DNA from 2 places in the Sanguibacter sp. Z1732 genome. Region 1 is predicted to be linked to the other one. Evidence: predicted binding sites of a transcription regulator. Region 1 holds the regulator's gene; the other holds the start of a gene.

Evidence for each region. The regulator HrcA, encoded in region 1, represses chaperone genes, less so after heat shock. The targets are predictions, from matches to a motif close to TTNGCACTCGNNNNNNNCGAGTGCNAA.
Region 2: a site for HrcA is predicted at 2,457-2,483, ahead of groL (chaperonin GroEL). Genes of this name have one in related genera too.

The regions. Positions count from the first base shown of each region.
Region 1 covers NZ_CP194857.1:3,103,810-3,110,799, forward strand. The annotation lists partial or broken gene lepA (translation elongation factor 4) at 1-354, shown strand, start outside; gene hemW (radical SAM family heme chaperone HemW) at 447-1,565, shown strand; gene ACRRRO_RS16285 (hypothetical protein) at 1,651-2,355, shown strand; partial or broken gene ACRRRO_RS16290 (DUF3097 domain-containing protein) at 2,363-3,234, opposite strand; gene hrcA (heat-inducible transcriptional repressor HrcA) at 3,420-4,448, shown strand; gene dnaJ (molecular chaperone DnaJ) at 4,473-5,591, shown strand; partial or broken gene ACRRRO_RS16305 (PhoH family protein) at 5,705-6,749, shown strand; gene ybeY (rRNA maturation RNase YbeY) at 6,746-6,990, shown strand, end outside.
Region 2 covers NZ_CP194857.1:2,058,102-2,065,091, reverse strand. The annotation lists partial or broken gene ACRRRO_RS10980 (DUF4031 domain-containing protein) at 1-516, shown strand, start outside; gene groL (chaperonin GroEL) at 679-2,307, opposite strand; gene ACRRRO_RS10970 (phytoene desaturase family protein) at 2,640-4,124, opposite strand; gene ACRRRO_RS10965 (glycoside hydrolase family 15) at 4,372-5,706, shown strand; gene ACRRRO_RS10960 (LytR C-terminal domain-containing protein) at 5,790-6,485, opposite strand; gene ACRRRO_RS10955 (DUF3263 domain-containing protein) at 6,525-6,815, opposite strand.

The DNA.
Region 1 (6,990 bases):
GTCGACATCCTGCTGCAGGGGGAGCAGGTCGATGCGTTCAGTGCGATCGTGCACCGGGACAAGGCCTACGCCTACGGGGTGATGATGACCGGCAAACTCAAGGAACTCATCCCGCGCCAGCAGTTCGAGGTGCCCATTCAGGCCGCGATCGGCTCACGCATCATCGCCCGGGAGACCGTGCGCGCGATGCGCAAGGACGTGCTCGCCAAGTGTTACGGGGGCGACATCTCCCGCAAACGCAAACTCCTCGAACGCCAGAAGGAGGGGAAGAAGCGGATGAAGAACATCGGCCGGGTGGAGATCCCGCAAGAGGCGTTCGTGGCCGCGCTCACCTCCGACGGCGGTTCGGACTGACCCCCGATCGGCACCCGCAGGTGAGTACGGAGCGCAGCCACGAGCTGGACCTGGCCGGGGCAGCAACCGGCTCAGCCGACCGGGACTTCGGTGTGTACCTGCACATCCCGTTCTGCGCCGTGCGCTGCGGATACTGCGACTTCAACACCTACACCGCCACCGAGCTGGGCGGCGGGGCCAGCCAGGACGCCTACGCCGGGACCGCGATCGCCGAGATCGACCTGGCCCGGGCCGCCATGGACGCCGCCAGGATCCCCGCCCGAGAGGTCCGCACCGTCTTCTTCGGCGGCGGGACCCCCACGCTGCTACCGGCGGCCGATCTGGTGGCGATGCTGCAGGCGGTTCGGCAGGCGTGGTCCCTGGCCCCCGATGCCGAGATCACCACCGAGGCCAACCCCGACTCCGTCACCCCGCAGGCGCTGGCCGAACTCGCCGGAGCCGGGTTCACCCGCGTCTCCTTCGGGATGCAGTCCGCCGTCCCGCATGTTCTTGCCACCCTGGACCGCACCCATGACCCGGCCCGCGTGCCCGAGGCGGTGGCCTGGGCGCGCCAGGCCGGGCTGTCGGTCTCGCTGGACCTGATCTACGGCACTCCAGGGGAGTCGCTGGCGGACTGGGAGGAGAGCCTGCGCGTGGCCATCGCGATGGCCCCGGACCACGTCTCCGCCTACGCACTCGTGGTCGAACCCGGTACCAGGATGGCCACGCAGGTGCGGCGCGGGGAACTGTCGATGCCCGACGACGACGACGAAGCGGACAAGTACGAACTCGCCTCGGCGATGCTCACCCGGGCAGGGTATGAGTGGTACGAGATCTCCAACTGGTCCCGCGGCGCCTCCCAGCAGTGCCGGCACAACATCGCCTATTGGCGCTCGCAGGACTGGTGGGGGGTCGGCCCGGGTGCCCACAGCCACATCGGGGGACAGCGGTGGTGGAACCTGAAGCACCCGCGCCCCTATGCCGCAGCAGTCGAGGCCGGACGTCTCCCGGTGGCCGGTCAGGAGCACCTGTCCGCTCCCCAGCGCCGGGCCGAGGAGGTCCTGCTGGGGGTGCGTCTGGCCCAGGGCTTCCCGGTGACCGATAGCGCGGTGCTGGAGGGGCTGGTGGCCGAGGGCCTCGCCCAGAAACTCCCGGCGCGCCAGGGGATGCTCGTCCTGACCGTGCGGGGCCGGCTGCTGGCCGACTCGGTGGTGCATCGCGTGCTGGGCTGAGGGGCACGCCTGGGACGAACTGCGCCGCAGTGATGCCGCCGGGGTGGCCTATTCTGGCCATGACCAGCGACGACAGGTGGGTGGGATGACTCAGGAAGCGCCGACGCCGGCCGATCCGGTCGAGCCGGCCGAGCGGTCGACGAACCAGCCGGGTGTGCCGCCGACGCAACCGTCGGCCGGGCAGCCGGCCGGGCCCACCGCACCGACCGCGCCGACCCCCACCACTCCTCCACCCGGTGCCGGCACCGGGGAACCGGGCGAGCCGGGAGGGCCCTGGCCCGTCGGCGACTACGCTGCCGCCCCGCCGCTGCGCTCGGCCTACCCCACCGCCGCCGAGGGCGGTTTCCGGATCGATCCGGTGCAACCGCCCGAGGCCGGCGAGTCGCCCGGTCCCGGCTACGCCGGCGACGACCAGACGTTGGCGCCCGGACCCGGTGAGGCAACGACCGGCGTCATCGGCGCACCGTCCCGGCCCGATGGCGCACCCGGTGACGCGGGCGCTGCCCAACCCTCCGGTGCGGATCAGGAACGGTCCGGTCCGGAAGTCCCGGAGCAAGCGGCGTGGATGCTGATGCCGATCCTGATCGGGCTGGTCCTGGGCCTGGCCGCGATCGTGGGGCTGGGCGCGTGGCCCCCGGTGGTCTCGGCGGCCATCGTGGTGCTGATCGCGGCGGCCGCCGTGCTGAGTTGGCAGGCCGGTGCGGTGGTGCGGCGCAGCGTGCTGATCGCCGCGGCGGGCCCGGCCGGGGTGCTGATCGGCTACTGGGTGTTCACCCTGTTCCGCGGCTGAGCGCCCGTCATTGGGGACCTGCGCTGACGAAGTCGACCAGTTCCTCCACCCGGCCCAGCAGTGCCGGCTCCAGGTCCTGGTAGGACCGCACCCGGCCCAGGATGCGTTTCCAGCCAGCGCGACATCGGCCTGGGTCTCGGCCGGCCAACCCAGTGCCGTCAGGGTGCCGACCTTGATGTCGACGCCCCGTGGCACCGAGGGCCACTGGGTCAGCCCGAGCCGGGCGGGCTTGACCGCCTGCCACACGTCCACGTACGGGTGCCCCAGCACCAGCAGGTTCTGCGCGCCGCATGCGCGCATCGCCTCGGCCGCTATCCGGGACTCCTTCGATCCCGGCACCAGATGGTCCACCAGCACCCCCAGGCGCCGGTGCGGACCGGGCGCGAAGTCGGCTGCGGCGCGGGCAAGGTGATCCACGCCGTCGAGCATCTCCACGACGACTCCCTCCAGGCGCAGGTCCTCGCCCCAGACCTTCTCGATCAGTTCAGCGTCGTGGCGTCCCTCCACCCAGATCCGGGAAGCCCGGGCCACCCGAGCCCGGGCGCCGGTCACGGCGCGAGAACCCGAGGCGGTGCGGGCCCGGGTAGTCCGAGCACTGGCCGGTGGGAGGACCAGGTGCACCGGCTTACCGTCCACCCAGAACCCGGGCCCGAGCCGGAACGCCCGCTCCTTCTCGTGCCGGTCGGCCAGTACCACCACGACCATCCCGCCGGACTTCTCCACCCGCACCACCGCACCGGTGAAGCCTGTCTCGGCGTCCTCCACCACCAGGCCCACCTGGGCCGGGACCTTGGGCACCGGTGCGGCGACCGGGTGGGGGTCGGCGGAGAGCACGTCGGTGCCGTAACGATCGAATCCTGGATACTGCGAAGGGCTCATCCGGGTGAGGCTACGCACATCGCTGGGGTATTCGGCGCAGCGACGCGTAGAATTGGCACTCGAAACCGGTGAGTGCTGATCCACACTGCCGCCGGTGGCGGTCGATCACGGCACCAAGGGCCCTCGGGGCGCCGGTGCCGACCATGAGGCGCATGATGAGGGACCACGCGGAGAGGAGGCCCGGGATGAGTTCGGAACGTCAACTGGAGGTACTGCGCGCGATCGTGCAGGACTACGTGCGATCCCGTGAGCCGGTCGGGTCCCGCAACCTCGTGGAACGGCACAACCTCGGCGTGTCACCGGCGACGATCCGCAATGACATGGCGGCGCTGGAGGACGGTGGCTACATCGCCCAGCCGCACACCTCGGCCGGCCGGATCCCCACCGACAAGGGTTACCGGTTCTTCGTGGATCAGATCGCCGCGCTCAAGCCCCTATCGGTGGCTGAGCGCCGTGCCATCGCCGGTTTCCTCGAGGGCGCGGTGGACCTCGACGACGTGCTGGAGCGCAGCGTGCGACTGCTCGCCCAGTTCACCCAGCAGGTGGCCGTGGTGCAATACCCCTCTCTGCGCCGGTCGGCCCTGCGCCACGTCGAACTGATCCCCGTCTCGGCTACCCGGTTGATGGTGGTCATCATCACCGACACCGGGCGCGTGGAACAGCGCATGGTGGCGATGCCCGAGGCGATGGATGCGGCGGTGCTCGGGGAACTGCGGGCCCGGATCAACGCCCTGGGTGCCGGCCGGGAACTGCCCGGGCTGCGCAGCGCACTGACCGATCTGGAGAACGTCTTCGACCCCGAGGAGCGGGCCATGGTCGCCGAGGTGGTGAGCGCGGTGCTGGATACCGTCGGGGAGGACGTCGAGGATCGGATCGTGATGGCCGGGACGGCGAACCTGGCCCGATCCGACACCGACTTCACCCGCACCATCTCACCGGTCCTGGAGGCACTGGAGGAGCAGGTGGTGCTGTTGCGGTTGCTCTCGGAGATGGCCGAGGACGCCTCCGGTGCCTCGCCGGCGGTACGGATCGGTCGCGAGACCTCCTCCGAGCACCTGTCCGAGACCTCCGTGGTCGCGGGGGGTTACGGTGGGACCGGAAGCCAGGCGATCGCCCAGGTGGGGGTCCTGGGCCCGACCCGCATGGATTACCCCACCACGATGGCCACGGTCCGCGCCGTGGCGCGTTACCTGTCCAGGATCCTGTCCGCCTGAGTCGATGAGTCAAGAAAGCGATCAGTGAGCGACTACTACGCCGTTCTCGGTGTCGAACGCGACGCCAGTACCGAGGAGATCAAGCGCGCCTACCGTAAGTTGGCGCGCCAGCACCATCCCGACGTGGCCGGAGCGGATGGTGCCGAGAAGTTCAAGGACATCGCCGCCGCCCATGACGTGCTGTCCAATCCGGACAAGCGTCGCCAGTACGACGCCGGCGGACTGGGTGGGATGAACGGCGGTGGCGGTGGGGACTTCCCGTTCTCCGACATCTTCGACTTCTTCTCCGCCGCTGCCGGTGGCGGCGGCCAGCGTGGCCCCACCCCGCGGGCCCGGCGCGGCCAGGACGCGCTGCTGCGGGTCACCGTCACGCTGGAGGAGGCCACCTTCGGGGTGACCAAGGACCTCGAGGTGGACACCGCCGTGGTCTGTCAAACCTGCCACGGCACCTGCTGTGCGCCCGGGACGGGTCCGCGCACCTGTGACATGTGCGGGGGCCGCGGTTCGGTGCAGCGGGTAGCCCGCTCCTTCCTCGGCAATGTGATGACCAGCCAGGCGTGCGCGGCCTGCCAGGGCTTCGGCTCCGTGATCGAGCACCCGTGCGCCGAGTGCTCCGGCGAGGGTCGCGTCCGCTCCCGCCGCACCATCAACATCAACATCCCCGCCGGGGTGGACGAGGGCACCCGGATCAAACTCACCGGTCAGGGTGAGACCGGTCCGGGCGGTGGACCCCCTGGTGACCTGTACGTGGAGATCCGGGAGAAGTCCCACCCGACGTTCACCCGCCGCGGCAACGATCTGCACTGCACGGTGGAACTGCCGATGACGGCCGCGGCGCTGGGCACGGTGCTGACCATCGAGACCCTCGACGGCGACCAGGACATCGACGTGCGTGCCGGCACCCAGCCCGAGGAGGTCCTGACCCTGCGCGGACTGGGCGTGGGTGTGCTCAGCAGTGGTGGCCGCCGCGGTGACCTGCACGTACACATCCAGGTCAGGGTGCCCACCGGGCTGGACGAGACCCAGGAGGGGCTACTCAAGGACCTGGCCGCCGAGCGCGGTGAGGAACGCCCGCAGGGGCGGCTGGCCCCGGCCGGCTCCGGGATGTTCTCACGGCTGCGGGACCGCTTCTCCGGACGCTGACCCGAGGGCCAGACCACGGCCGGATCGGTCGATCTCGTAGACTCCGCAGTGTCCGGTCCCCACGATGTGTGGACCCCGTCCGAGCAAGGAGACCCTGGGCGACGGCCCGGCCCATGACCGATCCCACCCTTGAACCGCAACCCGGCCATGTCCGCGAGGAGGTCACCGTACCGGCGCACGTCCCGATGGTGGCCCTGCTCGGTCAGCGAGATGAGGTGCTCCGTGCCGTGGAGGAGGGGTTCCCCGGCCTCGATGTGCACGTGCGCGGGAACCAGATCGCGCTCAGTGGCCCCAAGGGCGATGTGGACCTGGCCAAGCGGCTCATCGATGAACTGACGCAGATCGCCTCCTCGGCCCAGCCGCTCACCGCCGACGCGGTGGGAGCGGGCAATCACGATCCTGACCGCCGCGACCATGGAACGCCCCGCCGAGGTGCTGACCATGAACATCCTGTCCAGCCGCGGGCGCACCATCCGGCCCAAGACGCTGGGACAGAAGCAGTACGTGGAGGCCATCGACGCCAACACGGTGGTGTTCGGGATCGGGCCGGCCGGCACCGGAAAGACCTACTTGGCGATGGCCAAGGCCGTCCAGGCGCTGCAGGCCAAGCAGGTGAACCGGATCGTGCTGACCCGGCCCGCGGTGGAGGCGGGGGAGCGGCTGGGATTCCTGCCCGGCAGCCTGAACGACAAGATCGACCCGTACCTGCGCCCGCTCTACGACGCCCTGCACGACATGCTTGACCCCGAGTCCATCCCGCGGCTGATGGCGGCCGGCACCATCGAGGTGGCGCCGCTGGCCTATATGCGTGGCCGTACGCTGAACGATGCCTTCATCATCCTGGACGAGGCCCAGAACACCTCCGCGGAGCAGATGAAGATGTTCCTGACCCGCCTGGGATTCGGTTCCACGATCGTGGTCACCGGTGACGTCACCCAGGTGGACCTGCCCGACGGCACCCGCTCGGGACTGCACGTGGTGCAGGAGATCCTCGACGACATCGACGACGTCGCCTTCTGCCGACTGTCCAGCAAGGACGTGGTGCGGCACCGGTTGGTGGCCGACATCATCGACGCCTACGGGCGCTATGACGAGGGCCTGCGCCGTAGCGAGATGCACCGTCGCAGCGCCCATTCCCAGGAGGGACGACGACGATGAGCACCGAGGTCGCCAACGAGTCCGCGCACGCGGTGGATGAGTCCGAGTTCGCGGCACTGGCCACCTTCGTGCTCGACGAGATGCATGTTCACCCCCAGGCCGAACTCGAGGTTCGCTTCGTCGACGCCGAGGTGATGACCGAGTTGAACGAGCGGTGGATGGACGCCACCGGGGCCACCGACGTCCTGGCCTTCCCGATGGATGAACTGCGCCCCGGTAGCCCCGGCACACCGAGTTCCGA
Region 2 (6,990 bases), 1.0 Mb from region 1:
CTACGTGATGTGCTCGCGGCCCTGGACCTGCTGTGCGACCCGGATCCTGCCCCGCTGCCAGTGGTGCTGGCCGCCTGGTTCCACGACGCGGTCTACGACGGTGTCCCCGGTGAGGACGAGCAGGCCAGCGCCGACCTGGCCCGCGCCGAACTCGGGCCCGAGGCGCTGGGTCCCGAGGCCCTCCCGAGCGACCGCATCGAGGAAGTCGCCCGACTGGTACTCCTCACCCGCACCCACTCCCCCGAACCGGGTGACCACCACGGCGCACTGCTCTGCGATGCCGACTTGGCCGTCCTCGCCCGCGAGGCGACCGGATACCGGCGCTACGCCCGCGACGTGCGCGCGGAGTACTCCCACGTGCCGCACGCCGACTTCATCAAGGGGCGCACCGCCGTCGTCCGCCATCTGCTGGAACTGGAGCCCCTCTACCGCACTGACCGAGGCCGGGAGTTGTGGCAGGAGGCGGCCCGGGCGAACCTGCGCGCCGAACTGGCCACCCTCACCTCCACGCCCTGAGCACAGCACCCCCTGTGCGCGACCCCCGTGCGCGAGTCCGCTCAATGTCGCGTCGATCCTGGCCAGCAACGATCCCGTCAGAAACCACAACGGCCCCCGATCCACGAGGGATCGGGGGCCGTGTGTGTTTCAGCTGGTCAGCCGAGCATCTGATCGGTCAGATCAGAAGCCCATGCCGCCCATGTCCGGCTCGCCACCGCCGGCCGGGGCCGAGGGCGGCTCCGGCTTGTCGGCCACGATGGCCTCGGTGGTGAGGAACAGACCGGCGATCGAGGAGGCGTTCTGCAGTGCAGAGCGGGTCACCTTGACCGGGTCGGCGATGCCTGCGGCGAGCAGGTCCTCGTACTCACCGGTGGCGGCGTTCAGGCCGTGGTTGTTCTCCAACCCACGCACCCGCTCCACCACGACGCCGCCCTCGAGGCCGGCGTTCACGGCGATCTGCTTCAGCGGCGCGTCCACGGCCACCTTGACGATGTTCGCCCCGGTCGCCTCGTCCGCTTCGAGGGTCAGGCCCTCGAACGCCCGGGCGGCGGCCTGGATCAGGGCCACGCCACCACCGGCGACGATGCCCTCTTCCACAGCAGCCTTGGCGTTACGCACGGCGTCCTCGATGCGGTGCTTGCGCTCCTTGAGCTCCACCTCCGTGGCGGCACCCGCACGGATGACGGCCACACCACCGGCGAGCTTGGCCAGGCGCTCCTGGAGCTTCTCGCGGTCGTAGTCGGAGTCGGAGTTCTCGATCTCGGCGCGGATCTGGTTGACCCGGCCCTCGATCGCGTCGGCCTCGCCGGCACCCTCGACGATCGTGGTCTCGTCCTTGGTGACAACCACCTTGCGGGCCTGGCCCAGCATGTCCAGGGTGGCGTTCTCCAGGGACAGACCCACGGTCTCGGAGATGACCTGACCACCGGTGAGGATGGCCATGTCGTTCAGCATCGCCTTGCGGCGGTCACCGAAGCCGGGGGCCTTGACGGCCACGGACTTGAAGGTGCCACGGATCTTGTTCACCACCAGGGTCGCCAGGGCTTCGCCCTCGACGTCCTCGGAGATGATGATCAGCGGCTTGCCGGACTGGATGACCTTCTCCAGCAGCGGCAGCAGGTCCTTGACGTTGGTGATCTTGGACTCCACCAGCAGCACGTAGGCGTCCTCGAGGACGGCCTCCTGACGCTCCTGGTCGGTCACGAAGTATGCGGACAGGAAGCCCTTGTCGAAGCGCATACCCTCGGTCAGCTCGAGCTCCAGGCCCAGGGCCTGGGACTCCTCGACGGTGATGACACCCTCGTTGCCGACCTTGTCCATGGCCTCGGCGATCAGTTCACCGATGGCCGGGTCACCGGCGGAGATCCCCGCGGTGGCGGCGATCTGCTCCTTGGTCTCGATCTCGGTGGCGTTGCTGAGCAGCGACTCGGTCACGGCCTCAACGGCCTTCTCGATGCCGCGCTTCAGCGCGATCGGGTTGGCACCGGCGGCCACGTTGCGCAGGCCCTCGCGCACGAGCGCCTGGGCGAGCACGGTGGCGGTGGTGGTGCCGTCGCCGGCCACGTCATCGGTCTTCTTGGCGACCTCCTTGACGAGTTCAGCGCCGATCTTCTCGTACGGCTCGTCGAGCTCGATCTCCTTGGCGATGGACACGCCGTCGTTGGTGATCGTGGGGGCGCCCCACTTCTTCTCCAGAACGACGTTGCGGCCCCTGGGGCCGAGGGTGACCTTCACGGTATCGGCGAGGACGTTCAGTCCACGCTCCATACCGCGACGAGCCTCCTCGTCGAAAGCAATCATCTTTGCCATTCGGGTTTAATCCTCCTGCTGGCGGACGAAAGCCGGTTCGACGCCCGCGACGGACGATGCCCCGACATGCGTTCACGTCACGCATCCCGCGGCACCTCGTCTTACCGGCCACAGTTGTCACTCTCAGGTCGAGAGTGCTAACGCCATTATTGGCACTCTAGGGGTGAGAGTGCAAGCAGGATCGACGACGACGCAGGCCTTCGGTGCGGTATCTCACCTTTGGTCACACGCTCATCACGGCTGCTGCCGGGCTCGCTCTGCGCGGATCGTGCCGCCGTCTTGGACGAAATCGACGGGGCGAAGGGCACCCACTGGTTGCTGGGCCGGGTCTCTCACCGCGGCCCGAGACCGGGCATCTGATGGATCCCGAAGCGTTCCCGCAGCGCCCACCGGGCGCCATGGTGGCCGCACATCCCGTGAACCCCGGGGGCCGGTGGGGTGGCGGCTGAGCACAGATACACCCCGGGGATGCCCGCACGGTAGGGGTTGAGGCTTGTCAGGGGGGCACCGAGGATGCGGCGCAGATCCAGGGCACCGTTGCTGATGTCCCCGCCGACGTAGTTGGCGTTCGTCCGGCTCATCTGCGCCGCTGGGGTGCACCGGGCATCGACGACCACATCCCGGAAGCCCGGAGCGAACCGTTCGATCTGCGCCGTGACCGCTTCGGTGACGTCCGCCGTCGATCCGGCGGGCACGTGCGCGTAGGTCCACAGCGGCCGCAGTCCGTCCCGGCTGCGCGCGGGGTCAGCGACGGCGGGGTCGCTGAGCAGCACCATCGGCTGCTCAGCGTGTGCGCCGGCGGCCACCTGGGCCTCGGCGCGCACCATGTCCGCCCGCGAGCCGCCCACGTGCACGGTCCCGGCCCGCCCCACCGGGGCATCGCGCCAGGGCACCGGTTCGGAGAGCACGAAGTCGACCTTGGCGGCGGCATTGCCGTGCCGGTACCGGCGCAACCGGGTGGCGGTGCGGGGTGGGAGCCGGTCCCCCCAGATCCGCGCGATCGCGCCAGGTGTGGTGTCGAAGAGGTAGGACCGGGCACGTGGCAGTTGCCGGTAATCCTGGATCAGCGTGTCGGTGTGGATGGTCGCACCGTGGCTACGCAGATCCGCCACCATCGCGTTGGCGATCGCTCGGGACCCGCCCACCGGGAGCGCCCACCCGGAGGTGTGTGCCAGCAGGCCGAGCAGCAGTCCGAGGCCGGCGGGCGCAAGCCCGGGCATCCCGGCGATGCCGTGGGCGGCCACCCCGGTAAACAGGGCCGGGGCGGCGTCTGCCCGGAATCGGGTGTTCCATAGCGGGCTGCCCTGTTCCAGAACGCGCAGGCCGTAGTGCAGCGCGCCGAGGAGCCCGCTGGGGTTGCGCAGCGCGGCGGGGATGGCGCGCATGTCGGCCAGTCCGATCCCGAGGACCGCGGGCTCGTGCTGTACCAAGGGGCCGAACAGCGACCGCCAGGCGCCGCCGTCGGCCCCCAGGGCTGCTGCGGTGCGCTCCAGGTCGGTGTAGGCGAGGGCGGCGGGTTGGTCGTCGAGGGGCTGGGCGTAGGCAATCTCGGGGACGGTGAACTGCACCCCACGGGCCGGCAGGTCGAACTCGGCGAAGAACGGGCTGGCCAGGGCCAGGGGGTGCACCGCGGAGCAGATGTCGTGCTGCAGGTTGCCGGCCAGGCCAAGGTTCTCGGTACGCGCGCCCCCGCCGAGGGTGGGCTCGGCTTCGTACAGGTGCACATCCAGTCCGGCGCGGGCCATCGTGACCGCGGCGGCCAGGCCGTTCGGCCCGGAACCGACCACGACGACGTCGGTTACCGCTCGCTCGCCCATCGCCCTCCTACCGCTTCGGCCTTCGCTGGTGCCACTTCTTGGACAGCCGTCTGACCACCGCCCCGACCGACTCTCCGACCATCGCAGCATCCCACCTCGCCCCCACCCGCCGCACGTGCGCCCTGTGGGGCCGCACCCCCTCCGCAGCCCACCCCGCCGCACCTGCGCCCTGTGGCCAGCCGGCGATCCGGGCCGCACCCCCTCCGCAGCCCACCCGCTCGAGCGCTTCTCGTAGGATCGGGCGACCATGCACCGTCGCCCACTCATCGTCCTCACCGCAGTGGTCCTGGCCGCTCTGCTGACCGGGATGGCGCTCGCGCGGACCGACCTGTGGGACCCACGACGCATCGATGAGGTGGATCCCTACGCCTGGGGCGTGCAGGTGCGCCCCGACGGTGAACGGGCCGTGATCCTGCCCGGCGCCGAGGTCTCCTACCTGCGCGGCAGCCGGGTCCTCGCCCCCACTCCGGATACCTCCGCGGGACAGCACCGGGACGCGCACGAACGAGCCCAGGCGGACCGCGACTGGCTCGCCGCCGGATCGGTTCCCGGCACCGGAAGCGCCTACGAGGAGATGGTCACCGGCGCACTGCTGGACATCCGTGCCCTGACCCTCGACGACGGCGCCGCCCTTGCCGGGTACAACCCGAACTGGCGGTACGTGTGGCCGCGGGATGCCTCCTTCATCGCCGCCGCGCTGGCCGGCGCCGGGCACCCCCGGGACGCGGTGGAGGTGCTGGCCTTCCTGCAGCGCGTGCAACACCCCGACGGCACCTTCGAGGCCCGCTATCTCCCCGACGCCTCCGGACCGCCGGATGGCCGGGGCATCCAGACCGACGGAACCGGTTGGGTGCTGTGGGCCACCGACCACGTCCTGGCCACGCTGGCCCCGGACGACCCGCTCCGTGAGCGGATCCACCACGACCTCACGCCACTACTGGCCCGCTCCACCGCTCAGTTACTGCACCAGGCCGAGACTCCGGACTCGCTGCCGCCGCCGAGCGCGGACTACTGGGAGCACCCAGAGCAGGACCTGACGCTGGGCACCGCCGCCCCGGTCCTGGCCGGCCTGCACGCGGCCACCCGGATCTGGTCCGGTGCCGGCGACATGGACCTGGCGCTGCGCACCGGCGCCGCCGCCGACCGGTTGCGCACGGCTGTCGAGAGCACCTTCGGGCCCACCTATCCCCGCTACCCCGGTGGCACCGACCGCGACGCTGCCACCGCCTTCGCGCTGCCGCCCTTCCAACCGGAACCCCTGAGCGAGGCCCTCGGGGCGTGGCACGACTCGATCACGCCGATGCGCAGGCCCGCCGGCGGGCTGGCACCGGGCGCGAGTTGGCGGGAGCAGTCGCTGTCCTGGACCCCGCAGACCACGCTGTATGCGTTGGTCGCCGCGCACAACGGCGAGCCTCAGATGGCCCTGGACTGGTTGGACTGGGTCGATGCCCACCGCACCCCGCTGGGTGCGATCCCGGAGAAGGTCTCCCCGACGGCACCCCGGCCGCGGTGGCGCCGCTGGCGTGGAGTGCGGCGGTGGTGGTGCTCACCGTGGCGCACCTGGAGGACGACGGCGTGCTGACCCCCGCGGAGCAGGTGCGGGACAACTGAGGTGCTCGGGGCGCAGGACCCAGGAACGCAGGGGTCCCGCGCAGGCCTGACGGCTCAGCCGACGAAGTCCGGACGGAGCACGATCACGATGCCGGAGGAAGCGGCGCTGGCGCTCTCCACCGTGGCCTCGATGCCAAGGTCGGCGGCGACCGCTTCGGCTTCCTCGGCCACCTGGGCGTCGTGGTAGTACAGGGTGGTGTCGGTGGGCAGGGCCTGGCCGTAGTCGGCGGTGGAGGTGTTGGTCCAGCCCTCGTTGTTGAGGGTCTCGGCGGTGCTGCCGGCGATTCCGGCGACACCGGCTCCGTTGAGGATCAGGATCCGCACGTCCCGGTCCAGATCGACCGGATCGTCGGTCGGGTCCTCCTCGGTGGCCTCGTCCTCGGGTTCGCCATTGCCCTCATCGGTCCCGTTCTCGCCGTCGCCGTTCTCCGGCTCGTCCTCCTCGGTGGCCTCCGGGTCGGTCCCGTTCTCGCCGTCGTCGGTCTCGTCGTCGGTCCCGTCCTCGGTCTCCTCCTCGGTCTGGTCCTCGGTGGCGGTCACGGCCGGCGTGGGGTCGGGCTCGCTACCGAAGTTCCCGGACAGGATGCTCACGCCGGCCCAGGCCAGCAGCGGGGCGACCACTATCACGATCGCGAAGGGCAGCAACTGCCGCCAGCGCGGAACGGGTGCCCGGTGCACGCCCTGAGGCGTGCGGTCGGCACCGAGGACGTCGAATTCGTCCTCGTCGTAGGGATAGTCCTGGCGGCTCACACCCGAAAGGTTATCTCCTTCGACGGCGATCGTGCGCGATCACGCGCGGTCGCCCAGCCGACGGGCCGAACGCTCCCGCTGGCGGGAACTGCGCATCCGGCGTAACCGCTTGACCAGCATCGGCTCAGCGGCCAGGGCGGCCGGGGTGTCGATGAGGGCGTTGAGCACCTGGTAGTAGCGGGTGGCGCTCATGTCGAAGTGTTCCCGGATGGCGGTCTCCTTGGCGCCGGCGTACTTCCACCACTGGTTCTCGAAGGCCAGGATTGCAGCGTCGCGTTCGCTCAGTTCCTGCTCGGTGGTGTGAGCGTTGATCTGCTGCGCTGCTGACATCGATCCTCCTGGTGCCTGAACTTCCCGGTGCGGTTCCGTGTGGTGGACTCCCGCCGCGGCTGCTGAACCGCGGCGTGATCCCCACCTCGTGTGCCTACGCACGTGGAGCCGCTCGGGGCAATACTAGAGGCAAACCACACGCGTGTCATTCACTCGCTTCGGCCGCGTCTGTGCT